Linked DNA regions of Bdellovibrio bacteriovorus str. Tiberius. The main gene of each other region encodes a partner of the protein of the gene in region 2 in a complex. Links are inferred from orthologs where the notes say so. Each region holds a gene or a part of one and is shown on either strand. Other genes may lie near its edges.

The links.
Region 1: the proteins of metK (region 2) and groL are in contact, whole or in part, in a cryo-EM structure (PDB 8P4O), measured with the Escherichia coli proteins. The link is inferred for Bdellovibrio bacteriovorus str. Tiberius from one-to-one orthologs.

What each region holds. Positions count from the first base shown.
Region 1 is NC_019567.1:87,027-99,255, forward strand. What follows is about bases 4,913-7,826. They hold groL (chaperonin GroEL), read left to right. Parts: upstream 4,913-5,506; coding sequence 5,507-7,147; downstream 7,148-7,826. Other genes in these bases: BDT_RS00470 (hypothetical protein), read left to right, coding at 4,913-4,981; groES (co-chaperone GroES), read left to right, coding at 5,158-5,445; BDT_RS00485 (outer membrane beta-barrel protein), read right to left, coding at 7,272-7,826. Outside these bases: BDT_RS00430 (hypothetical protein), read left to right, coding at 1-922; queF (preQ(1) synthase), read left to right, coding at 978-1,490; BDT_RS00440 (hypothetical protein), read left to right, coding at 1,636-2,055; BDT_RS00455 (hypothetical protein), read left to right, coding at 2,482-2,937; BDT_RS00465 (hypothetical protein), read left to right, coding at 3,177-4,286; more of BDT_RS00470, read left to right, coding at 4,475-4,912; more of BDT_RS00485, read right to left, coding at 7,827-8,858; BDT_RS00490 (hypothetical protein), read left to right, coding at 8,936-10,126; BDT_RS00495 (response regulator), read left to right, coding at 10,169-10,561; BDT_RS00500 (hypothetical protein), read left to right, coding at 10,548-10,808; BDT_RS00505 (hypothetical protein), read right to left, coding at 10,908-11,108; BDT_RS00510 (hypothetical protein), read right to left, coding at 11,297-11,602; BDT_RS00515 (DUF6531 domain-containing protein), read right to left, coding at 11,618-12,229.
Region 2 is NC_019567.1:811,746-823,932, reverse strand. Bases 3,108-5,979 are described here. They hold metK (methionine adenosyltransferase), read right to left. Parts: upstream 5,190-5,979; coding sequence 4,026-5,189; downstream 3,108-4,025. Other genes in these bases: BDT_RS04010 (hypothetical protein), read right to left, coding at 5,315-5,920; lepA (translation elongation factor 4), read right to left, coding at 3,108-3,952. Outside these bases: lepB (signal peptidase I), read right to left, coding at 1-581; lepB (signal peptidase I), read right to left, coding at 646-1,353; lepB (signal peptidase I), read right to left, coding at 1,354-2,142; more of lepA, read right to left, coding at 2,153-3,107; hpf (ribosome hibernation-promoting factor, HPF/YfiA family), read right to left, coding at 5,998-6,348; BDT_RS04000 (hypothetical protein), read right to left, coding at 6,443-6,922; BDT_RS03995 (5'-methylthioadenosine/S-adenosylhomocysteine nucleosidase family protein), read right to left, coding at 7,009-7,560; BDT_RS03990 (adenine phosphoribosyltransferase), read right to left, coding at 7,577-8,074; BDT_RS03985 (substrate-binding periplasmic protein), read right to left, coding at 8,128-8,883; rpoN (RNA polymerase factor sigma-54), read right to left, coding at 9,100-10,536; lptB (LPS export ABC transporter ATP-binding protein), read right to left, coding at 10,579-11,301; LPS export ABC transporter periplasmic protein LptC, read right to left, coding at 11,298-12,187. UniProt on the Escherichia coli protein: Catalyzes the formation of S-adenosylmethionine (AdoMet) from methionine and ATP.

The DNA.
Region 1 (12,229 bases), 730 kb from region 2 along the record:
CAAGTGGCATCGAGGTGAAGGCAAGTTCCAGCACTTGATCTGGCTTGAAGGCGGCAACAACGACATGATCAAAGGGATCACTCACGGCTTCTTGTGGGCCGGAATGGTGCTGCCACAAAGTGAAACCGAACTTTGGAAAGAGCTTCGTGCCAATTCCCGCAAGCTGATTGATCTGCAGGTTGTGAACGACAAATCCCAGAACCGTCCGGCGGCGTTGGGACTGGCAGCCTGGCTGACAAATGATGCCTCTTTCAAAGAGCAGTACATCAAGTATTATGACAAGATTAAAACCAAGGTGACTGGTTACAGCTTCGACACCACTTTCTACTGGCATGGATCTGCGGACTGGAGTGGGATCAATTTGGGGTTGGTGGGTGATATCACCGACATCACGCTGGCAGACCTGCTGGGTCAAAGTAAAATCCGCGATCAGTTGCGCGAGCGCCTGATGGATGCCTGGGTGACCTATTCCCCGGCGCAAAGACATTTGCAAACACTGGTGGCTTACGGCTTTGCTTATAAACACGGAACCCGTGGTGGGAACTTCCGATCTGAAAGCAGCGAAGCGCAGTTTAATGCTTCGTTGAACCAGGCCGCTTGGGGTCTTCGTGAAATCCCGTATCCGCGCCCGAATCTGGATGTGACGATCGATCATTCATTGCGCCCGGATTGGTGCATGTCTCCGATTCCAAGGTTGTTCTGGAAGTCCCTGAAAAAGCCGGAACCACCGGTCAGCTACTTCTATCAGGGTTTGTATAATTATCCGGTATTTGAGCTGCAGGCCTTCACCAGTAACTTTGTCTGGAAAGACGGGGCCTTCCTGTATCAGGATTCTCACCGAAAAGGTGTGGAAAACTCAGGGGTGGATTACCTGTATGGCTACTGGCTGGCTCGTTACATTGGCGCCACCAATATCAACTAGGTGCCTGTAAAAGATACCGTTGCTAATCATGGGGATATCTCTTAAAAAGGTCCCCATGAAAAAGAAAAACGGCCGTGATTCCAAAGAGCTTGCTGATTTCGCCTTGGGTGAAATTCAGACCCACTATCCAGAAACATATGCTCCAGAAGTTCTGGAGGCCTTTGACAACAAAAACCCGGGCAAGATCGCCTGGACAACTTTTGTGTGCACTGAATTCACGTCGTTGTGCCCTAAGACCCGTCAGCCGGATTTCGCAAAGATCTTTATCAACTACATCGCTGACAAGAAAATGGTCGAATCCAAATCCCTGAAACTGTATCTGTTCAGCTTCCGTAACCACGGGGACTTCCACGAAGACTGCGTGCAGACCATCTGTGATGATCTGGTGAAGTTGATGAAGCCCAAATACATCGAAGTTATCGGCGAGTTTACTCCGCGCGGGGGGATTGCGATTTACCCTTACGCGAACTATGCGGCGAAAGATAAGTTCTTCCAGGATCTTTATAAAAAGCGCATGAGCGAATACGCTCCGGGTAAGTACTCTATGGAGCTTTCAAAGCTCTACTAAGCACATACATCAATTTTGAATTCAAAAGGCTCTGTCAGGATTTTTGACAGGGCCTTTCTTTTTTTCGGACACGTGAGTTGCTAAGGCAAGAATTAGTGGGCTGCAGTAGTATGGCGTCGATAATAACTATTTTGTGGAGTCCAAGATGAAGAAATTTGCCCTTGTTTCGTTGATGATGTTTTTTGCGACCGCTTCCCAGGCTTCCGAGATGGGAACTTACACTCTTAACAAATCCCGCTCTTTGTTTAGTGGCGCTCAAGTGTTTCAATTGGAACTGTCCGAAGGCTTTCAAATGAGCTTTACCAGCAAGGAACTGGGTCATTGCAGTACCAGTAAAAAGCTGACGAACACCAACTATGTTTATGCTTTGGCAGAGGGCCCTGGCATGGCCGAAAATCTTTGGGGCACCGTTTTCTGCGATAACAAGCAGTGGTTCACGGTTTATCTGAAAGTCAAAGGCGGTTATTTGCCAGGGTCGGGCGAGACAGTTTCTGGTAACTTAAGAATTTCGGATTCTTCTTTTGATGAAGTTTTTGAAGCCAAAGTAGCAATTACGAAACACTAGATAAGTAACGCCCAGAAACACAAAAACCTGCTCGAAGGCAGGTTTAAGTGGCGGAGAAGGAGGGATTCGAACCCTCGGTACACTTTTGGTGTACGAGCATTTAGCAAACGCTTGGTTTCAGCCACTCACCCACCTCTCCGCGGTCGGTTTTCTCGACTGAGGATCCAAATTGCCATAGCCCAGCCCGTTAATCAAGGTCTTGCCTCGACTCTTTTTGTAAAATTATCAAGAATGCTTGATTTTTCCCTGGCCGCAGTCTATCTATACGTCTCTTTCTCAGTGCACTCGTAGCTCAGCTGGATAGAGTACTTGACTACGAATCAAGTGGTCAGAGGTTCGAATCCTCTCGAGTGCACCATTTTTTCCCTCTTTTTACTTCCCATGTTATAGCTAGCCAGTTTCAACTCGCCGAGTTACGTTTGAGCGATGAAAAGCACGTTTTATCTTAAAATCGGCATGATGGTTCTGGCTCTGGTGGGTGTCTTCTATGGCATGAAGGCCCTGGACGGCGGCGCTTTAGAAGACAAAGCCTCGGACCCGCAAAGCGCGCTGGGTCTTCTGATCGGCAGCGACTATCGCCCTTTGAACTGGTGCCCGGAAAAAGCCCCTAAAGTGGAGATTTTTGACCAAACCGGCACCGTGATTAAAACCTTGGAAAAACCTGAAGACATCAGCTCTGTCTGTGAAATCATGATGGGGGCCTTTTCCATGGAAGGCATTGAGGAAAGCTCATTTAAAAAGAGCCTAGCTGCCCACGGCGGCTCGGCCGGAGAAATCGTGATCCTGGAACAGGTTCCGGGAAAGCCGGTTTTCCGCGTCAAAGGGATGCCCTTTAGTTCTCCGATGCTTTCCAAGGCTTTGGATAGGCTTGCAGCCCCTTAAGATTATTTCTGTTTGACAAGAACCGCCCAAAGCCGCTAATTTAGCCCTTCACCGAGTTCAGAAGTAGCTCAGTCGGTAGAGCAAGCGGCTGTTAACCGCTGGGTCGGGGGTTCGAGTCCCTCCTTCTGAGCCAATCTTTTTTAGATTGTGATTAAGAAAACCAAGTCCATAAGACTTGGTTTTTTTATTTTTAAGGCCCGTAAAGTTCGATAGCATGAAACTCTGACGAGGAGTTCATCATGAAGCTTTGGGTTTTCAGCGCGTTGATTCTTCCCATCCAGGTTTTGGCTTCCCCGCCAGCTTTTCAAGAGTCCGTTGCTAGCATTAATCCGCATTTAAAAAAATCCGCTAAATTTGAAGTTCCGGCAGCCAACGACAAAGACCTGTATCTTCGCATGGAAAAAGCGCTGACGTCGGAAAATCCCGAGCAGTCTTTGCGCACTTTGGCTGAAGAAGGTGACTTCACGACGTGTTCAGCTTTTCAGGCAACAACCTCTTCGGGGTTGCTGCCGATGACGGGGCTTTTGGATATTTCAAAAAAACTGAATGACGAGGCCATCACTGCCAAATCCTGGGAACAAAGTCTGAAACTTGCAAATCTGTGGTGGCACTTTGGTAATTGTGAAATGCCAGTGATTACCGGGCAAATCGGCATGGCGCTGTTGAAAGATTCACTGATGGAAATGGCGAAACTTTCCAAGGAAAACATGAGCGATGAAGACCGCACCAAGTTGTCGGAACTAAAGCGCAACATCAAGGACTGGAGCCCTTCAGCCCATCTGGAAAAAGAATTCCGATTTGAAATGGCTTTAACCCCCGCTTTGCTGCTGCCAGAGCTGAAATCCGGAAAGTTTGAATTTAACAAAGAAGAGCTTGAGGAAAGTTCAGAAGAAACTGCGTTGGTTGGATTTCCGGGTCTGATCAAGCTTCTTTATCCGGAAGGCTATGGCGCCTTTGACTGGAATGAAGGGGCAAAGCCCGTGGCCGCAGTGATAGATCAGATCAAGGGCGCAAAAAATCCTGCCGCAGCGATGGGAAAAGCCGTCGACGAACAGGAGGCAAAATATATTAAGTCCTTCCATGAAGAACTAAAGCTGCGCGACCAGGGTGTGAAGTCCGTAAAGGATCTTATGAAAGATGCCAAAGCCACCGAGCTGATTGCGACTTTGCAAAAAGACGAAGAGCTGCTGAAAGCAAAACGCGAGCTTGCGCAAAACTATAAAGACAAATCCGCCTTCATGATGGCGGTGTTGGTGTTTAAGCTGACGACGCCGAATTTTTCCAAGTCCATTGATAAGAAAGCGCAGACCCTGCACAAGGATCTGATCCGCCTGAGCAAGCCGCTGTAGCCGTCACAGGGCCCAATCCGGGCCCTGCTTTGTATCAATTTCCTGTAAAGCCTATTTTGTCTCAATGTGACCCAATTGGGCCCCTCTTAGGGGTCCAAATCGTTTATATTGCAAATGAGCCATCTTTCGCCGGGCATAGCCTTTGTATTATGGGGACTTGGAATTATCGGACGTCTGCTGGAGGACTCATGCGCCTTATTAAATATCTGCCCCTTGTCGCCTTTTGGAGCCTGACGGCTTTCACAATGAAAGCTGGCGCCGAAGTGAAGAGCTATCGGGAGTGGAAAACTGAAAGAGTTCAACAGGCTCAAGTCAAAGTAACGACTTTGAAGACCCAGATCGACGCCCGTAAAGGCATCCGCCTGGCAGCGGCCGGTACGGACCCCAATATGGTTCACCGCGGGGGCTTGGAGGCAGTGGCTTCTCAGGATATCTCTGTGGAAAAGCTGGAACGCGAACTTCGTGAGGAAATCTATGACCTTGAGGTCGCCAAAGACCTGTCCGTGACGGACTATTTCGTGGGTTATCTCACCAAGGTTCAGGATAAAAAGACCGCTTTTAATGAAGTGGCCGGTAAATTGTCCCCGGAAGAGGTCGCCGAGCTGATGACGGCCTATGCGAACTCGGTTTTCGGGGCGCATTCTTCGGACCTTCCAGTCAGCGCAAATAACTTTGGCAAAGACGGCATTAAGTAAGCCTTTGTAAATCCTCAGTAAGCTCTAATCTTTATTCGGTGCGCCATTGAATTTCTATTCAGAAAAATGGAGCCCCTGACCTTGACTCTTTTCACAGCCGATTCATATTAGCTTCCGTATATAAATCATTTAAATAATGAGTTTTAAAACGGAGGCTCACAATGGCTAAGAACGAAATTGGCGTTCGCCCACTTCACGACAGAATTCTAGTTCGCAGAATGGCGGAAGAAGAAAAAACCGCTGGCGGTCTTTTCATCCCTGACACAGCAAAAGAAAAACCACAAAAAGGCGAAATCATCGCGACTGGCAAAGGCCGCGTGACTGAAGATGGCAAGATCCTTCCATTGGAAGTTAAAGTTGGCGATAAAGTTCTTTTCGGCAAATACGCTGGAACTGAATTGAAACTGGATGGCGCAGAATACCTGATGATGCGCGAAGAAGACATCCTGGGCGTATTCAACTAAATCAATTTTTTAAATATCTACTCTGGCGAAGGCCGGAGTGAATCAGATAACGGAGACAATCATGAGTAAAGTAATCACATTCTCAGAAGACGCTCGTACACACATCCTTAAAGGTGTGAACACTCTGGCGAACGCAGTAAAAGTAACTTTGGGACCTAAAGGTCGCAACGTTGTTATCGACAAATCTTTCGGTTCCCCACTGATCACTAAAGACGGTGTGACTGTTGCGAAAGAAATCGAACTTGAAAACAAATTCGAAAACATGGGCGCTCAGATGGTTAAGGAAGTTGCTTCCAAAACCAACGACGAAGCTGGTGACGGTACAACTACTGCGACAGTTTTGGCTCAGGCTATCTACCGTGAAGGCGCGAAACTTGTTTCCGCTGGTCACAACCCAATGTCCATCAAACGTGGTATCGACAAAGCAGTGGCTATCGTTATCGACGAATTGAAAGCGATGTCCAAGCCGGTAAAAGGTTCCAACGAAGTAGCTCAAGTTGGTGCTATCTCTGCAAACAATGACAAAGAAATCGGTCAAATGTTGGCAGATGCTATGGATAAAGTGGGCCGTGAAGGCGTTATCACTATCGAAGAATCCAAAACTGCAAAAACTGAAGTGACTGTAGTTGAAGGTATGCAATTCGACCGTGGTTACCTTTCTCCGTACTTCGTAACCAACGCAGAAAGAATGGAAGCGGTTCTTGAGAACGCTTACGTTCTTGTTTACGACAAAAAAATCTCTTCCATGAAAGACATGATCGGTATCCTTGAAGGCGTTGCAAAACAAGGCCGTCAATTGTTGATCATCGCTGAAGACGTCGAAGGCGAAGCATTGGCAACTTTGGTTGTTAATAAATTGCGCGGCACTCTTCACATCGCTGCGGTTAAAGCTCCGGGCTTCGGTGACCGTCGTAAAGCCATGCTTGAAGACATCGCGATCCTGACTGGCGCGAAAGTGATCTCTGAAGACGTTGGTTTGAAACTTGAGGCGGCGACTGTTGCTGACCTTGGTGTTGCAAAACGCATCGTTGTAGACAAAGACAACACAACAATCATCGATGGCGCTGGTAAAAAGAACGACATCAATGGCCGTGTTGGTCAGATCAAAGCTCAGATCGAAGAAACTTCCTCTGACTATGACAAAGAAAAACTGAAAGAGCGTCTGGCTAAATTGGCTGGCGGTGTTGCAGTTATCCACGTTGGTGCTCCTTCAGAAGTTGAGATGAAAGAGAAAAAACACCGTGTAGAAGACGCTTTGAACGCGACTCGCGCTGCGGTTGAAGAAGGTATCGTTGCTGGTGGTGGTACTGCTTTGCTTCGTGCTTCCACTAAAGTTGATAAATCCAAATTCTCTGAAGAAGAGCAATTCGGTGCGACTATCATCAAACGTGCTTGCGAAGAGCCAATCCGTCAAATCGCGGCTAACGCTGGTTTGGATGGCGCGATCGTTTTGGATCGTATCCTTCAAAACAAATCCGTTTCCTGGGGCTTCAACGCTTACTCTGACGAATACACTGATCTGATCAAAGACGGTGTTATCGATCCAGTTAAAGTTGTTCGTTGCGCTTTGACGAACGCGGCTTCCGTTTCTTCTTTGATGCTGACTACAGAGACTATGATCGCTGAAGCACCTAAGAAAGAATCTGCAGCTCCTGCAATGCCAGGCCACGACGGCATGGGCGGTATGGGTGGCATGATGTAATGAGCTTAGCCTACGGCTAAGCCATTACACCCCGCCGAAGCTATCAGCGACGGCGGGTTACTGCTTCAAAAAACAAAAGCCTGGGCTATAACCCAGGCTTTTTTTATTTTTAAATTAGACGGTCTTAGAACAGATACTGAACCCCGCCAAACAACGTCGTCATCTTGTGACTGGTGCTTGTTGCTCGGGTCGCACCCGAGAAATCCGTGCTGTAATTTTCAATCATCAGTTCGCCGCGAATCTTGAATCGCGTCTTCATTTTATAATCCATAAAGAAGCTGAAGGAATTGATCTTGCTGTCGGATCCTGAACCGCTGTCCTGGGATTCGCTCATGCCGGGATTCATATAGAAATCAAAGCGTCCGCCGATATCCACAGGGATTTCCTCAGACAGCGGGAACTGACCCGCCAGGCTGATCAGGAAGCCGCTATAGTCCATGCTGGTGAACGTGGTGGGCGTGCTGCCATCCACGGTGAACTTGGTCGTCATGTAACCCGCACCGATTTGCAGCTTCGGACCGAAGAAGTCATTGGTCAGCAGGAAGTTATAGCCTGCATTCACGCCGTATTGGCCCACAGACATGTTCAAAGACGAAGGGGAGCTTCCGGCCTGGTTATTATCAACCGAGAACACAGACTGGCGCAGGTGAACGCCCATGTACCATTCCGGGTTCAGCCACAATTCACCACGCACCAGGATATTCGGAGCGAAGTTGTTGCTGCCACTCACCGACTCTGGCGTCGTCAGGCTGGTGTTTTGGGTGTAGTTGCCAAAGCCCGCCATCAATTCGACTTTACCGAACTGTGGAGGCATTGTCGGCAGCCATTCCGTCGGTTCCTCACCGAATGCCACGTCTTTGTCCGGACGGGTGCTGATGTCCTGCAAAACTTTTCCGGAAGGAGTGGTGATGGGGGTTGAGTACTTCACAAACTCGTCCGGCATTACTTTGGATCCGACGGCGATCACGCCCGGATCTTTTTCCATTTCGACGTAACCAAAGCTCATGAACGGTTCAACTTTGAAAAGTTTCACGCGACCCAGAACCTCTTTTTCGGTGCTGACCATGAATTTTAGTTTTGGATGACGGTTGATCTTGATGATCTGAACCACGGACACGCGGCTGTCAGGTTTAAGCCCGTAATTGCTGCCCAGATTCAGGGTCACCTGCTGGCCACGGCGGCTTAAGATGGTGGCTCTGAAAGGCATGCGGTACTTTAGATTTTCAAACAGGCGGTGGACTTCGTTTTTGATTTCCGCAGTTTCAAAACCTTTGTAGTCATTCAGGGATTCCTGCAGCAGCGGCAGGCCTTCGCGGCCCACAAACAAAGTCAGCGTGATGGAAATCCCGCGGGGACCACGGATGATTTTTGAAGTCAGGGCTGCTTCGCTTTGCGTGGATTGCAAAACGGTTTGAACTTCCGACGGGTTTTCATCCAGGGTTTCAGATTTGATTTTCAGATCTTTTGGAAAGTTGGACAAAGACCACTGCTTGTCTTCGTTTAACAAAGTTCTTAGTTCTTCTTCAGCGGGTTTTGCATAAATGCCGCCCACATTGTCAGTGGTTGGAACCAGCACGATGGATTTGATGGCAAGATCTTGGTCGGCAGCGCTGACGTAAACGTTCTGGGCATTGGTCTGGGCCCACGCAGTCGGGCTGATTGAAATGAAACAGGACGCGACGAAGAGAGAACTCAGCAAGAATGATTTCATAAATTTATTCTGCCCTGCCTCTGAAAACAGGTCAATTTGACGTCAAGTAATACGGACCGAAAGCCGAAAGATTTCTTATGAAGTCTTCATTTTCCTTTCTGATTTTTGCAGCTCTTTTTGCTTCCGCCTTTCCGGCAAAGGCCCAAGTTGGTCTGGAAGGTTTTTCTTCCGGGCGCTATGAAGTTCGTAAAGCCAACAAGCGCAGTCCAGCGTCTGAAACAGAAGCAACTCCGGTGATCACTGATTCCGACGGCGTGGCGGTCAGAACCCTGAAGACCAGCGAGCTTGAGGCCGAGAAAAAGGCTGAAGCCGAAAAGAAGGAAAAGGAACTGGCAGCCAAGAAGGAAGCTGAAGCCAAGGCAGTCGCTGAAGCTCAAGCCGCGGCAGCAGCGACAGCTGCGCCTGCGGTTCCCGCAGCCGCGCCAAAAGTGGCGGGTGCTGAGACCTCGTCTGAAGTCGAGGAGCCCACCATCAGCGAGCAGGCCGAGAGCCTTTTTTCTGACAAAGCTTCCAAGATCTTTGAATTTTACCGTGAGCAAATCCACGAAGACGACATTCGCAACAACCGCCTGGAGCTGGATGTGATGCCGGTGGTGGCTTACAATGATTCCCAGTCCAATTACACATTCCGTGACTATCAGAGCTTCTTTAATGCGCTGAAGATTCGCACCAATGTTTGGTTCACGCCACTTATTGGTGTGAGCGGACAGATTCTATTCTCGTTTGCAGCGGATGTGGACTCTATCCAGGCTGATCAGTCCCGGGTTTCGGCAAAGTATGAATTTGTCGATCTGGGTTTGAACTTCCGTAAGTTCTTCGGCGTTTCCCGTAAATCCAATTCATTGGAATTTTCTTTGTTGTTCAGTGATAACAAGATGACCGTTCCAAGTGACAACACCTCCCGAGCCCGTCTTAAAACTCAAGGGTTGGGTGTGGGTCTGAAAGCGCGCATTCCGACGTCTGCGAACTATGCCTGGACTCTGGGGGGCAGCTTCTTTCCGCGTCTGCAGCATTCTGAAAGTGCCACGGGTGTAAATATCCAGTCCGGCGCTTCGGAAGAAAGCGTGCGCATTGGTTTGGATGTCGGTGGTGAATGGAAGTTCACCCGCGAAAGTCAGATGATCTGGAGCTTGGGTGCTTCGGCTGAAAGAAACGTCTTCGACGGTGCCGCCGGCCTGCCAGACCCTGGTACAGGTTTGACTCCGAACAATGTCAGCGTGACCAATTCGCTTTATATGTTCTCACTGGGCTATCGTTGGGGTCACTAAAATCCACTCACAAAATAGCCTGCTAAATTCTATACTGGCGGTATGAAGATTCGTTTTGCTGTAATTGATGATGCCGCCTTCTTGCGTGAACTTATCAAAAATCTTGTGACCTCTGAAGGAGGCCTTTGCGTCGGCGAGGCTGCCAACGGGGACGAGGCGGTAGCGCTGGTGTCAGCGACTCTGCCCGATCTGGTATTTTTGGATATGGTCATGCCTCTTCGTAATGGCATCGAAACCGCAAAGATTCTGAAAGAGCTTCATCCCGAAATCAAGATCATCGGTTGTTCCACAATCGATCAGGAAGCTCTGGTGCAGAAAGCCTTCGAGGCGGGCTTTGATGCTTATCTGCCAAAACCATTCAGCAAAGAACAGCTTTTAAAAGAAATCACAAAAGTATTACCGCATCTGGGAGAATCCACTCATGGAAGAACTTAAATTTGTATTCAAATGTTTTGCTGCAACGGCCTTGCTGATTGTTTTGATGCAGGTGAAAGTGGGCGGCGATTCGATTGAATCTCATTCTTTCCGCTGGTTGCAGAAATCCACGGTGTCTCAGTATATTCAGAGTGCGGCAGCCGGTGGTGCCATGGCGATCAGAAATCTGGGTCGTTCATTGGGTGATGGCGTGGCCAGCACGGTGGACGGATTCCAGGAAGGCGCTCACGAAAAAGCAATTCGCTAGTACACCCTGCCCTTTTAAAAAAGGGGAAGGGAGAGCGACTGTAAGGGGGGGATAGTCACTCTCCCTAGGGGGCATATTCAATTCAAGCCTGGGCGTGGATTAGTTCCAGCCTTTGCTTGTTTTCTCTTTGGAAGTCTTCGTCGAAGTGTCTTTAGCAACCTTCGCTTTAAACTCCTGCTTGAACGCCGTCGTGGAATGACGACCGCTCGCGCTGTTGTTTTTGCAAGAAACACCGGTGTTCGCCATTGCCACAGAGGCGATCAAAGACATAGCAATAGTGGCTTGTACGATTTTCTTCATAAAACTCTCCTTTATCTATACACACTTAAAAACATCATTAAGAACTCATAGAGCTCTATTGCATCGCGTGTGCCAGTTTTTTTGTCTCAGGATGAGACGAATCGGAGGGTTTCAGGGCAAAAAAAAGGGCTTTGGATGTCCAAAGCCCTTTTGTGTAAGGCGAGTGTCAGGTTTCTAGACAGATCAGATTACTGTCTTCCGGTGCTGGTTTTCTCAGATCCACCAGGGGTCGCGCTGGAGCCCTTGACTTCACGGGAAACGGTGTCGTCATGACGACGGGAGCCTTTACCAGTGGTGGCGCCTGTACGGTAGGCGATACATTCACGGCAGTCACCCAAAGCCGATGTGGTGGCTTCAAATGGAGTCGATCTGAAGGCCTCATTCGGGTCTTCGCCTGGATTAGCCGGGCGGTTGGCATTTTCGTCAGCAGAGGCTGTTCCCGCGAAGGAGAAGCCCAGGGTCAGCAAGATGGAAAGAACCAAGAGTCTTTTCATATAATCACCTTCTCCTTACAGGTAAAGTTCCGCAGTTGCGGGAGCAATGATATCCAAGAGGTTATTAAATGTGCTGGCTACCTGCATGGCTACAGATGGCCCCTCTTTGCTGTCCACTTTGTTGATTTCACCATTTGGTTTATAGGATACCACAATTGTGCCCAAACCGGGACGGGTAACTACGGATGGTTTACCATAGCGTTCCTCGTACTCGATTTTAACCACTTTCTTGGCCTGATCTGTAATGGTCGCAATACGGCCGCGGTTATCATATGTCATATTGATCTTCTGGCCATCGCTGTTCTGGGCATAGGAAAGGTTTCCTTTGCCATCGTATTTGAACTGAGCGGCCTTGGTGGCTACTTTGGCACCCTTTTCGTTAAAGTAGGTGCTGTTCACAGAGCTGACCTTTTTAACCTTGGCATCGTACTCAAACGCCATCTTCATGTTCGGTGCGGCTTTCACCTTCACCAAACCATCTGGATAGTATTCATAAGAGATACGGTCGGCATTACGACGGATGGAAACCGGTTTGCCAAAGACTTCATGATAAGTGATGTCGGTGACGTTGCCGTTCACAGTCGTCATCACGCGCTGAAGATAGAATTGACCGTCAGCGCGCTGCTG
Region 2 (12,187 bases):
GCCACGCGGCCCACCACCTGGGTCATAGGAACCGTGCCCCAATAGCGCGAGTCGTCACTGGCATCACGATTATCCCCCAGCAGGAAAACCTCTCCTGGAGGCACAACCAGCGGGCCGAAATCTTTATCGTCCGGAGTTTTCTGGAAAATCACACGCCAGGAGTCAGCACCGGAAGTCTCTTTGAAGATATCAAAGAGTTCCGCATTGGGGTTATCAGAAGCCGCATCCAGTTTTTCATAAGACACGGGCTCGTCATTCAAAACGAGGCGGCCTTTTACGATCTGCACCCGATCCCCAGGCAAACCCACCACGCGTTTGACGTAAGTGACAGAGGGCTGATTGGGATAACTGAAAACCACGATATCCCCGCGAGCTGGCAAAGTCAGATTCCAGCGCTTGGAAGCAAACGGAATCTGCACACCATAAGACACACGTGAGGCAAAGATGAAATCACCGGGCTTCAGCGCCGGCTGCATGGAACCTGTCGGGACTTTATAAGCGGTCACCAGAAAGTGACGCACAAAAAGTGCGCACACCACTGCCAAAACCAAAGTTGTTAGATATTCCCGCCAACGATTCATCCTTAAATCCTAAACGGACTTAAGCAAGACCTTCAAAAGAATTCTTAGGGCTTTTTATTATTTCTCAGTCCAGGACCTTAAACAGGCGGTTGAAACGAATTTGTGAGGGGTCGCACACAAATGTCATCGTCGGTAAAGTGCTGTTACAGGAAAGCCAGATGACCGAGGCTTTTCCGACCAAATAATCGTTTTTCACAAAACCCCAGTAACGAGAGTCGCTGGATTGATCGCGATTGTCCCCCATAAAGAAGAACTGCCCCGGCGGCACCTGGTACACCTGCACATCGGCCGAGCTTTCTTCACTCAAGAAACGCACGACATAGGATTTTTGCGTGTTGTTTTCGGTGAAATAATAAAACTCGTTATTGTTCACCAAAGGGCCTTCATAAGGGGCCATGTCGAAAGCCTTGTCGTTCACGGTGATACGACCGGCGCGAACTTCGATGCGATCCCCTGGCAGGCCAATCAGTCGCTTGATATAATAGACATCCGGATTTTCCGGATATTTGAAGACAACAACATCCCCACGCTGGGGCGTTGACCATTGCACCAGCCACTTGTCACTGAAAGGAATGTGCAGACCGTAAGCGAATTTTTTTACCAGAATATGGTCATGGATCAGCAGATTCGGAATCATGCTCCCGGAAGGGATCACGAAGGGCTCAAACAAGGCCCAGCGCACTCCCATCACCAGCAGAATCGGAAACAGAAAAGTCAGGATCGCCTGATTCCATGTTCCTTTCAGATTGGGAGTGGCCTTGGGTTCAGACATCTAGTTCACAGGGTGGAAGAAACGTCCCCAGCGGATGGTCAGCGGGTTGCACAGGAACGGAAGCATCGGCACCGTTTCTTCGCAACTTAGCCATACGAACATCGCACGACCCAGGATGTTTTGTTTTGGCAGGAAACCCCAAACACGGCTGTCGGAAGAATTCATGCGGTTGTCACCCATAACAAACAAATGGTCATCCGGAATGGTCACGGGGCCAAAGGTTTCATAGATATCACCCTTGCGCAGAAGGATGGCATGCTCTTTACCCTCTTTGGCGACCTTGCCCGCAGGCAGGACTTCAGTGAATTCAACATAGTTTTCTTTGCTGTCGTTGATGTTGCCATCACGCTGGAAGTCCGCATCGCGAAGCCATGCAAAGTCATCCATGTTGGCCGGAACCTTTTTTTCAACCGGTTTGTCGTTGATATAAAGAGTGCCGTTTTCGTAGTAAACCTTGTCGCCCGGCTCGCCCACGATGCGTTTGATGAAGAAGGTGCTCATGTCTTTAGGATATTTAAAGACGATCACTTCCCCACGCTCTGGTTCGTTGAATTTTACCAGCCATTTTTCGCTGAAAGGAACGCGCAGACCGTAAGTCAGCTTGTTCACGAAGATATGGTCATGAATCAAAAGCGACGGCAACATGGAGCCCGATGGAATCACGTAAGCTTCGATAAAGCCCCAGCGAATGAACAAAGCGATGAACACCGCCAGGAACAAAGAGCCCCAACCCTCTGTCCAGAAGTGTTTCGTTCTAAAGTCCCAGCTTTTTGGTTGTTTGTCGCTCATGTTGATTCTCCTAGTCTTCGACTTTCAGGATCGCGAGGAAGGCTTCTTGAGGGACTTCGACATGGCCGATGGCCTTCATGCGCTTCTTACCCTCTTTTTGCTTTTCCAGAAGCTTACGCTTACGGGAAATATCACCACCATAACACTTGGCGGTCACGTCTTTTCTGATTGCCCCCAGAGTCTCACGCGCGATGATCTTGGCACCGATAGCTGCCTGGATCGCCACCTGATACATCTGACGAGGAATCAGTTCTTTCATCTTTTCAGCCAGCAAACGGCCGCGGTTTTGCGCCTTGGAACGGTGAACGATCAAAGACAGGGCATCGATAGCCTCACCGTTAATCAGAATATCCAGTTTCACCAGGTCTGATTCCTCAAAACCGACGAATTCATATTCCAAAGAAGCATAACCTTTGGAGATGGATTTCAAACGATCGTAGAAGTCCATCACCATTTCATTCATCGGCAGTTTGTATTCGATGATGACTTTTTTGTCGGTGACGTATTCCATCTTCTGCTGGATACCACGCTTGTCCTCGCACAGCTTCAGGATGCCGCCGATATAATCGGTTGGCGTGTGCAGGGTCACTTTTACGTAAGGTTCTTCAAACTTGGCAATCTGGGTTTCCACCGGCATGCCGGATGGATTTTCCAGCATCATCTCGGTGCCGTCAGTTTTTGTGATTCGATACACAACTGTCGGAGCCGTGGTGATCAGATCCAGATTGAATTCACGTTCAAGACGCTCTTGAACGATTTCCATGTGCAACAGGCCCAGGAAACCACAACGGTAACCGAAACCAAGTGCCGCGGATTTTTCAACTTCGAATGTCAAAGACGAGTCATTCAGACAAAGTTTGTCCAAAGCGTCCTTCAGATTTTCGTATTCAGAAGCCACGACCGGGAAGATACCGGCAAAAACCATCGGCTTGATACGCTGGAAACCTGCCAAAGGCTGGGTCGCCGGGTTTTTAGCCGCCGTAACGGTATCACCCACCTGAACGTCACGGATATCTTTGATACCGCAGACGATGAAGCCCACTTCACCCGCCTCAAGAACATCCTGCATCAGCGGGAACGGCTTGTATTTACCCATGCGCAGAACTTCATAGTCACGATCCGTGGCCATGAACTTGATCTTGTCGCCTTTTTTGATCACGCCGTCGACCATACGAACCAGGACAACAACGCCCTGGTAAGCATCAAACCAAGAATCGAAAATCAAAGCTCTTGGTGTCAGGCTGCGGTCCGCTTTTGGTGGCGGAACTTTTTCAACGATCGCTTCCAGAATGTCGGTGATACCGATTTTTTCTTTCGCCGACGCGTGAATGATACCTGTGCAGTCCAAGCCCACCGTGTCTTCGATCTGCTTTGCCACGCCTTCGGGATCCGCTGAAGGAAGATCGATCTTGTTCAGAACAGGAATGATCTCAAGATTATTTTCCATTGCCAGATAAACGTTGGCCAGAGTCTGGGCTTCAACACCTTGAGCGGCGTCGACAACCAGAATCGCGCCTTCGCACGCTGCCAATGAACGGGACACTTCGTAAGAGAAGTCCACGTGCCCCGGTGTATCGATCAGGTTGATCTGATACATGTTGCCGTCTTTGGATTTGAAATCCAAACAGACTGTTTGAGCTTTGATGGTGATGCCGCGTTCGCGCTCAAGTTCCATGTTGTCGAGGAACTGATCCTTTTTCTCACGATCCGACAATGAGCCGGTTGCAGAAAGAAGACCGTCAGCCAAAGTAGATTTGCCGTGGTCGATGTGAGCGATGATAGAGAAATTGCGTATGTATTTAGGATCCATGGGCGGTAGTATAAATAAGAAGCGCCGAGTTGCTAGTGACAACTCGGCGCAATGATTAAGGTTTTATAAAAATTTAAGCCAAAGTCTTTACAGCGTCTTTCAGCTGGTCGACCTTGTTCAGGCGCTCCCAAGTGAAGGACTCTTCGTTACGACCAAAGTGGCCGTAAGCCGCTGTCGGGCTGTAAATCGGTCTTAGCAGGTCCAAATCCTTTGTAATGCGAGCTGGACGCAAATCGAAGACCTGGCGAACCGCTTTTTCAAGAACTTCAGGGCCTACTTTGCTTGTGCCGTAGTCATTTACAGTGATGCTGACCGGTTCAGCCACACCAATCGCGTAAGCCACCTGAACCAGGCAACGTTCCGCAAGGCCCGCACCCACGATGTTCTTAGCAATATGGCGCGACGCATAAGCAGCCGAGCGGTCCACTTTAGAAGGATCTTTACCAGAGAACGCGCCACCACCGTGAGCACCGTGACCACCGTAAGTGTCCACGATGATTTTACGACCGGTCAAACCAGCGTCACCCATTGGACCACCCGTTACGAAACGGCCCGTTGGATTGATGAAGAATTTGGTTTTCGCATCGATCCAGTTGCCCGGGATGGATTTTTTGATCAGTTCTTCAGTGATGAATTCTTTGATCGTTGCATTGGAAACGCTGTCTGCGTGCTGAGTGGAGATAACCACCGCATCGATACGTTTTGCAATGCCGTTTTCGTACTGAACTGTCACCTGGGATTTAGCATCCGGGCGCAACCAGTCCACACGACCCGCTTTACGAAGAGCCGCAAGGTCTTTCACCAGTTTGTGAGACATCGCGATGCTTAAAGGCATCAGTTCTGGAGTTTCATTCACAGCGTAACCGAACATCAGACCCTGGTCGCCCGCGCCCTGATCGTCGGAAAGAGTTTCTTTAACGCCCACGGCGATATCCGGGGACTGCTGACCTACGGCGATCATCACGCCGCAAGTTTTGTAGTCGAAGCCCTTGTCAGAGTGATCGTAACCAATGCGTTTTACAACTTCACGGGCCACTTCAGAGAAATTCACTTTTGCAGAAGTTGTGATTTCACCACCAACAACAACCAAACCAGTCGTCAGCAGGGTTTCACAGGCAACACGGCCCTTCGGATCCTGAGCCAGGATGGCATCCAGAATACCGTCAGAGATTTGATCGGCCATTTTATCGGGGTGACCTTCGGATACAGATTCACTCGTAAACAGGTAGTTTTTCACTGCGTTCGTTCCTCATTAGGGAATGGTGTTAATGAGCTCGGCCCCCACTGGGACCATCCTAAAAAACAGTCAAAATTGAGCTGGAATTTAGCGAACGGCCAAGCTACCAAAACGAGTTCTGGGGGTCAAGAGTCCTTGGGTTTGTGATGGTAAAAATAGGCAAGCTCAAGGAAAAACACTGTAAAGCCTCCAACCAGGCCGATCAGCCCCAAGCCAATCATAAACTGAGCAAGGGTGCGCCCCAGCTCGCTGATAGAGGATTCCGGCACCAGCCCCTTGCTTTGAAGCAGGAACATCAGCATGTAAGCCCCCACCGACAGGAACGTCCAAAAAACCGCATGCACCCGGCTGGTCAACAGCCCCACGATCAGCGGCAATACCGCAAACCAGATGAGAGTCGGAGAAAAGAAGCCCCCCGTAAAATAAGAGAATGAAAACTGAAAGATCATGCCCGAAGTCACCATGGAATAAGCGGCCAGCGACATGGAACGGCTCCAGCGGTAAATCAACGGGGAAAAGGCATGCACAATCGAACAGCTAAAGCCGATTTGAGCCAAGGTCGGATTATCCACGAAAAATAAAGAGATAAAGCTGTAGGTCCACATCAGCAGACCGGTCAGAAGGGTGATCAGAACCAAAAGGCGCCATTTATAATGACGGACATGCTGATCTTCTTTTACATCCAGGGAAAAAAGGGTGGTCCCCCAAAGAATCTGTTCTTCCTGTTCCAAGCAACGTTCCAAAAATACAAGAGGTGGATAATTCCACCTCCTTAGTATAATCGCTGGTCAGGAAATTTGCACCAAAATCACGCCGCCTTTTTCCAACGTGAGAACGTCTCCTGACGTGCTCCCTTGGTAAGTTCAGGCTTCTTGTGATCTTTATATTGTTTGTTTGTCTTAAGGAATTGTTTCTCCATTTTTTCGGCACATGCGTCCACTGCACCGTAAATATCCGGGCCGTAGGCTGTGGCTTTGAAATATTTCTCGCGAGTGTTCACAGAGATTTCAACGCAGAATTCACTTTTAACCTTACTGAAATACACGTTGCCGTAACCTTCTTTAAGCAGGAAACGCCCCACCTCGGACATTCTTTCTTCGGTGTACTTTTCCAGGGAATCGGAGTGATCCAGATGCTTAAAGGTATAGTTGAGTTTCATGTTTTCTCCTTCTCGGCCCCTTTCAAGGCCTTTGATTTCTTACCTGGACTTCTTATCGGTCCAGCCGGACTAAAGATGAGCCCTATTTTGAGACTCATTTGGTTTTTCTTTGGGTTAATAGACAGGCCTTAAAAATTTCATCGTCCTGCTTATTTTTTAGATATTTCGCAACCGGGCTCATGGCGGCAAAAGCCTCCTGGCACTGACCACGGCTGAATTCGAGCTTTGCGTCGAAATAAGAATCACGCAACGCCGCTGGCAGGCGGTCCACCGTTCGGGGCTCAGCCTCCCCGCTTTCGATTTTGCGTTTATATTCGCGCAGCGCATTTTCTGATTTGCGGCGCAGCTCCCGGATGTCGGAATACTTCGGCACATGCGACGGGATCTTGCGGGACATATCCAGCGCCCCTTCATAGTTGCCGGCTTCGAAATAGACCTGCGCTTTTTCATGCAGGGCCTCGATTTCAGCAGGATCCATTTTGTGTTTTTTGGAGCCAAAGGGATTGGCAATCAGCCCGAGGGTCAGACCCGTCAGGGCCACGGCGTACATGGCGATGTTAGCTGGCTTGATCATGGGAAACTTATCGGCAATCCCCGACTAAAGATGAGGATTTTCCATGTTCCAAAAAGAGACGGGCCCCTTTCGGAGCCCGCTAAATTCTAACCAGGGATGGTCACCATTTTTTTGTAAAATTCCAGAAGCTTTTTAGCCCCGTGAACCAGATTGGCCTCCCAATCATTGTGGGCATTGTGATCCGCCCCGTCGGTAATGTACTTCAGTGAAATCAACTGCACGTTCATTTTGCGACAAACCTTGGCCAGGGCGTAACCTTCCATGTCCACAAGTTCGCAAGGCACTTTCGGAGTGCCCGTTTCAAAACTGTCCCCGGTTCCACACACCCCGTGAGACAGCTCCGGGAAAAACGGAATCAGATCAATCGCGCCCGGAAGCGGGTCAAACGGAGTTTCCCCAACCTTGAACCCCAGTGGCGAGATGTCCATGTCTCTTTGTACGAAGCTTGAAACCTCGACAAGGTCATGGGTTTTAAAACGGGAGCTGCCCGCAGTTCCCAGATTGATCATGACTTTGCACTTGGTTTTATGAATCACATCCATGGCCACCAGCGCGGCATTCACTTTGCCAATGCCAGTGTAAACCACAGGGATATTTTCTTTTTCAAAGAAGCCCTGGGATTCGCCTGGAAGCGCCATCACCAAAGCCACATCATTAATATTGAACAAGCGAAGCCACCTTTTGATCATTGTAGGTCATCTTGTTAAGGAACGTCAGATTGACCAGAACCGCCACAGACTCCACGGAGTATCCGGCCAACAGGCACAGGTCAATAGCCGCCTGCAAAGTGCCACCCGTAGCCAAAACGTCATCGACGATCACCACACGGCCCTTGCCCGGAGGCAGTTCGATTTCTGCCGTGCCGTATTCCAAGGCATAGGAAACCTTGCGCGTTGGTGGAGGCAGCTTGCCGGCTTTACGAATCGGCAAAAAACCTTTTTTATGGGTGGCCGCCATATGGGCCGCCAGGATAAATCCACGGGATTCAATGCCCGCAAAATAGTCCACGTAAGTCAGATCAACATGTTTCAAAAGATTATGGGAAACAAAAGTAAGGGCTTCTGCATTTTGCAGCAGCGGCGACATGTCGCGGAAAATGATCCCCGGCTTTGGAAAATCAGGAACGTCACGAATCAGGCTTTTTAAATCCATGGGGCTCTCCTCCCCTTATTTTTAAGGGAAAGGCCGCTGCGAGTAAAGAAAATCTATTCCGGCAGCAAGTCCGGAAAATAAAGCGGCTCGCGCAAATGAGCCGGGTGATACACCACCGAGGTCACATTCACACTGCGCTGCCCGTCGGGTCCCACCCAGTTTTCCAGAATGCTTTTATACCCTGCGGAAGCTTTCAGCATTGAAAGTCCCATTTCAAATTTCTTCATCAGATTTTTTGTCTCGGGATGTTTTTTTGAAAAGTGCACATAGATGGGCTCTTCGCTCATCTCCACCATGATCTTAAAACGATCCCGGAACTCAGGTTTGTTTTTCAGGTAATAATAAAACACGTATTCATCGATGGCGACAAAATCAACCCGGCGTGAATTCAGCATCATCAGACTGGTCAGATCATTGGCAGTGAACACCTTGTTGATTTTGGAATTTTCATCAAACTCGACACCAAAAGGAAACCCATTCGGCAGGGCCACGGTGCGACCTTCCAGATCCTTCACCTTCTGCACCTTGAGCGGAGTTCCCGTCCGCAAAGAAACTATCAAACCCTTGCTTTTAAAAAGCGGTTCTTTGGGAAAAAGAAAATCCGCATCCATGTCCTTGCTGCGCGCAGAATTAAAACAAGCCGGAAATTTCCCACTCTGTGTCTGCGCCAGACAGCGCGGATAAGGAACCTGAACCAGCTCGATTTCTTCCCCCACATTCTTGAATGCCGCCCGCACAATATCCACGGACATGCCCACAGCACGCCCTTTCTCACGAAAAGCAAACGGCGGCCAGGAATCCCCCACCATTAACTTCACGGGAGCAGACCAAGCATCAAAACAAACAACAATTACCAGCAAGAAACCAAATCGACCCATGCCTGCTACTTAACAAGCCAAGAACCCTGAATACACCTTACACTTGAGTAATAACTAAACAAACTCACCGATACTTCTGGAACGAAGTGCAGAAAAGCTGAAATAAGGCCCGGGATTCAACATCCCAAGCCGTCTTCGCCTAATAGATTAGAAATACTTCTTGCGCTGAGAAGAAGGCAGAATCTTAAGAACATCACGGTATTTGGCTACCGTACGACGTGCGATCTGAATTCCTTCGACCTTCAGCAAATCCACGATCTTTTGATCGGACAATGGATTCTTCGGATCTTCCTTGGCCACCAGATCCTTGATTTTGATTTTAACTGACTCGGAAGCCAGTGAATCACCATCAGAAGAGCTGATACCCGAGTTGAAGAAATATTTCAGTTCATAGATACCCTGTGGTGTGTGCACATATTTCGCTGTGGTCACACGACTGACCGTGGATTCGTGCATGCCGATATCGTTGGCGATATCGCGCAGAACCATCGGTTTTAAGTGCTCAGAACCTTTTTCAAAGAACTCGCGCTGATGCTTCACAATGGACTCGGTCACCTTGTAGATCGTGCGCTGTCTTTGATGGATGGACTTGATCAACCAAACGGCAGAACGAAGTTTTTCCTGGATATAATCCTGGGTCTTGTCGCCGGTGGTTTTGCCACCTTTAAGCATGTTTTTATAGAAATTCGAGATTTTCAAACGCGGCAGACCGTCTTCGTTCAAAGACACCACGTAATCATCACCGACTTTGTACACGTAAACATCCGGAGTCACATAGTGCGTGTCACTGCTGACGAAGGCACGACCCGGTTTCGGATCCATCGCATAGATGATTTTGCAGATTTCCACGATGTCTTCAACGTCGCGGTTCAAAGCTTTTGCGATGGCTTCATAGTTTTTCTTTTCCAGATCCTTCACGTGATTTTTGATCAGCGTGACCAGATCGTGGGTGTCCTCTTCCATGTGTTTGGCCTGGATCAGCAGACATTCCTGCAGATCGCGGGCACCCACACCCGGAGGATCGAATTCATGAATCAGGGTCAGAGTGTCTTCCAGCAGCGCCAGATCCACTTTTTCCTCTTCAGCAATTTGTTCCAAAGGAACTTTGATGTAACCATCATCATCAATGGCGCCGATCAGGGCGTCCGCGGCTCTTTCCTCTTCTTCAGAGAAGCCGTTCATTTTAACTTGCCAGTAAAGGTGATCGTGCAGGGTTTGAGACGCCGTGATGACGTTCTCATAGTTCATGATCTCTTCAGAACCCGCCATACCGGACTGTGGAGGCTTTTGGTTGGCTTCGATGTAGGATTCCCACTCGAACTCATCCTGCTTTTGCGGATCCTGAATGTTCTGCTGATCTGGGGTTTCGGAATGCTCAACTTCGTTGGCAGCCTCTTTGGTTCTTTGAAGGTCGTCCTCTTTCAGAGCCGATTCGGATTCTTCAAGGATCGGGTTTTCCTCCAGCTCGGAGCGCACAGCCGACTCCAACTCCATACGCGACATCTGCAAAAGCTTGATCGCCTGTTGCAGCTGTGGAGTGATTACCAGAGACTGGCTCAGGTTCATCGTCTGTCGAAGAGCCATTAAAATTTCCCTTTCCCAAGAACCGTAACAGCCGGGATGGCTTTACAGCTTAAAGTTTTCGCCGAGATAGAACTTACGTGCCAATTCGGAATTTGCGATTTCATCAGAACTTCCGCTGACCTGAATCTTCCCGTCCTTCAATATATAAGCATAGTCGCAAATGCCCAAAGTCTCACGCACGTTATGATCCGTGATCAGAACTCCTATACCTTTGGCCTTAAGTTCGCGGATGATATTCTGGATGTCAGCGACCGCAATGGGATCGATACCCGCAAACGGCTCATCCAGCAGAATGAACTTCGGTGACCCCGCCAGCGCGCGGGCGATCTCAACCCGGCGACGCTCCCCCCCGGACAGGGCATAGCCATAACTGTCGCGGATGTGACCGACGTGGAAGTCCCCGATCAGCTGCTCCAGCTTTTCAGAACGGGACGCACCGGAATAACCATGAGCTTCCAAAGCCACAGTGATGTTTTCAGCCACCGTCAGTTTGCGGAAGATGCTTGGCTCCTGCGCCAGATAGCTCAGACCCACGCGGGCGCGTTTATACATGGGCTCTTGGGTGATATTGGCTTCATCCAGATTGATCGTGCCTGAATCCGGCTGAACCAGACCCACCACCATATAGAACGAAGTGGTCTTACCGGCACCGTTGGGACCCAGCAGGCCTACAACCTGACCGGACTCCACAGAAAAAGATGCGCCATCAACGACCTTGCGCTTTTTAAAGGACTTGGAAATGTCTTTGATGGTGAGCATGCTCATTGATCTTTATTCTCCACCTTCGCACGTACTCGTTCAACTTTAACCTTTTTTCCGCCTTCAAGGAAGACGATTTCCTCGCCGGTCAGTTCATCGTTATTCTGAATCACCTTAGGACGCCCCTTGAACGTGTACTGATTTGCCAGCAGGTCCAGATTCACACTTTCGGACGTAGCGAATTTGTCCACGTCGCTGACGCGCACGCCGCCCTTCACCGCCACAGAACTCAGAATATCCGCACCCTTTCCATACAGGAAAGAGGCTTCAGGACCTTCCAGCTTCATGTTGTCGTAATTCATGCGAACGGCCCCCAGGAAGCGGGCCTCGCGGTTTTTACCGCTGAATTCGGCGCCGTCGGCGGAAATTTCAAACTTTTTCCCGTCCTTCATTGGTTTTTGCGCCGTCACCTTGTTCTGAATCAGCATCTTGGACTGTTCGACCAGAACTTTCATGCTGGCGCCTTTTAAGAACAGGCCAGCACCGGAAGAATCCCGCGGACCTTCCATCAGCACCTGTTCCGGGCTGACGATTTGACGGGTCTTGGACGAATAGAAGATAGATGGTGTTTTGAAAACGTAGCCATTCTCGGACTTGGTCACAACGTTGCCAATGACGCTCAAATCCTTGGATTTGTCGTCGATAGTGCCTTCATCGCCCGTGACGGTGAATTCCAGCTTTTCCTTGTTGTAAAAAAGCACCCGCACCTGTTGCAGAGCCCACTTGCCACCCGCCTGACTGCCCTCGGCAGACACCGCGAACAGCTCCCAGTCACGATTACCGGACTGACTTTCCACCAGATGCACGCCGCCCATTTTTTGATCGGCCAGACTGGATGGGCCCGGATCTTCCTTGATGCCCTTTTTCTTGCGTTCTTTGGCTTCTTTGTCGC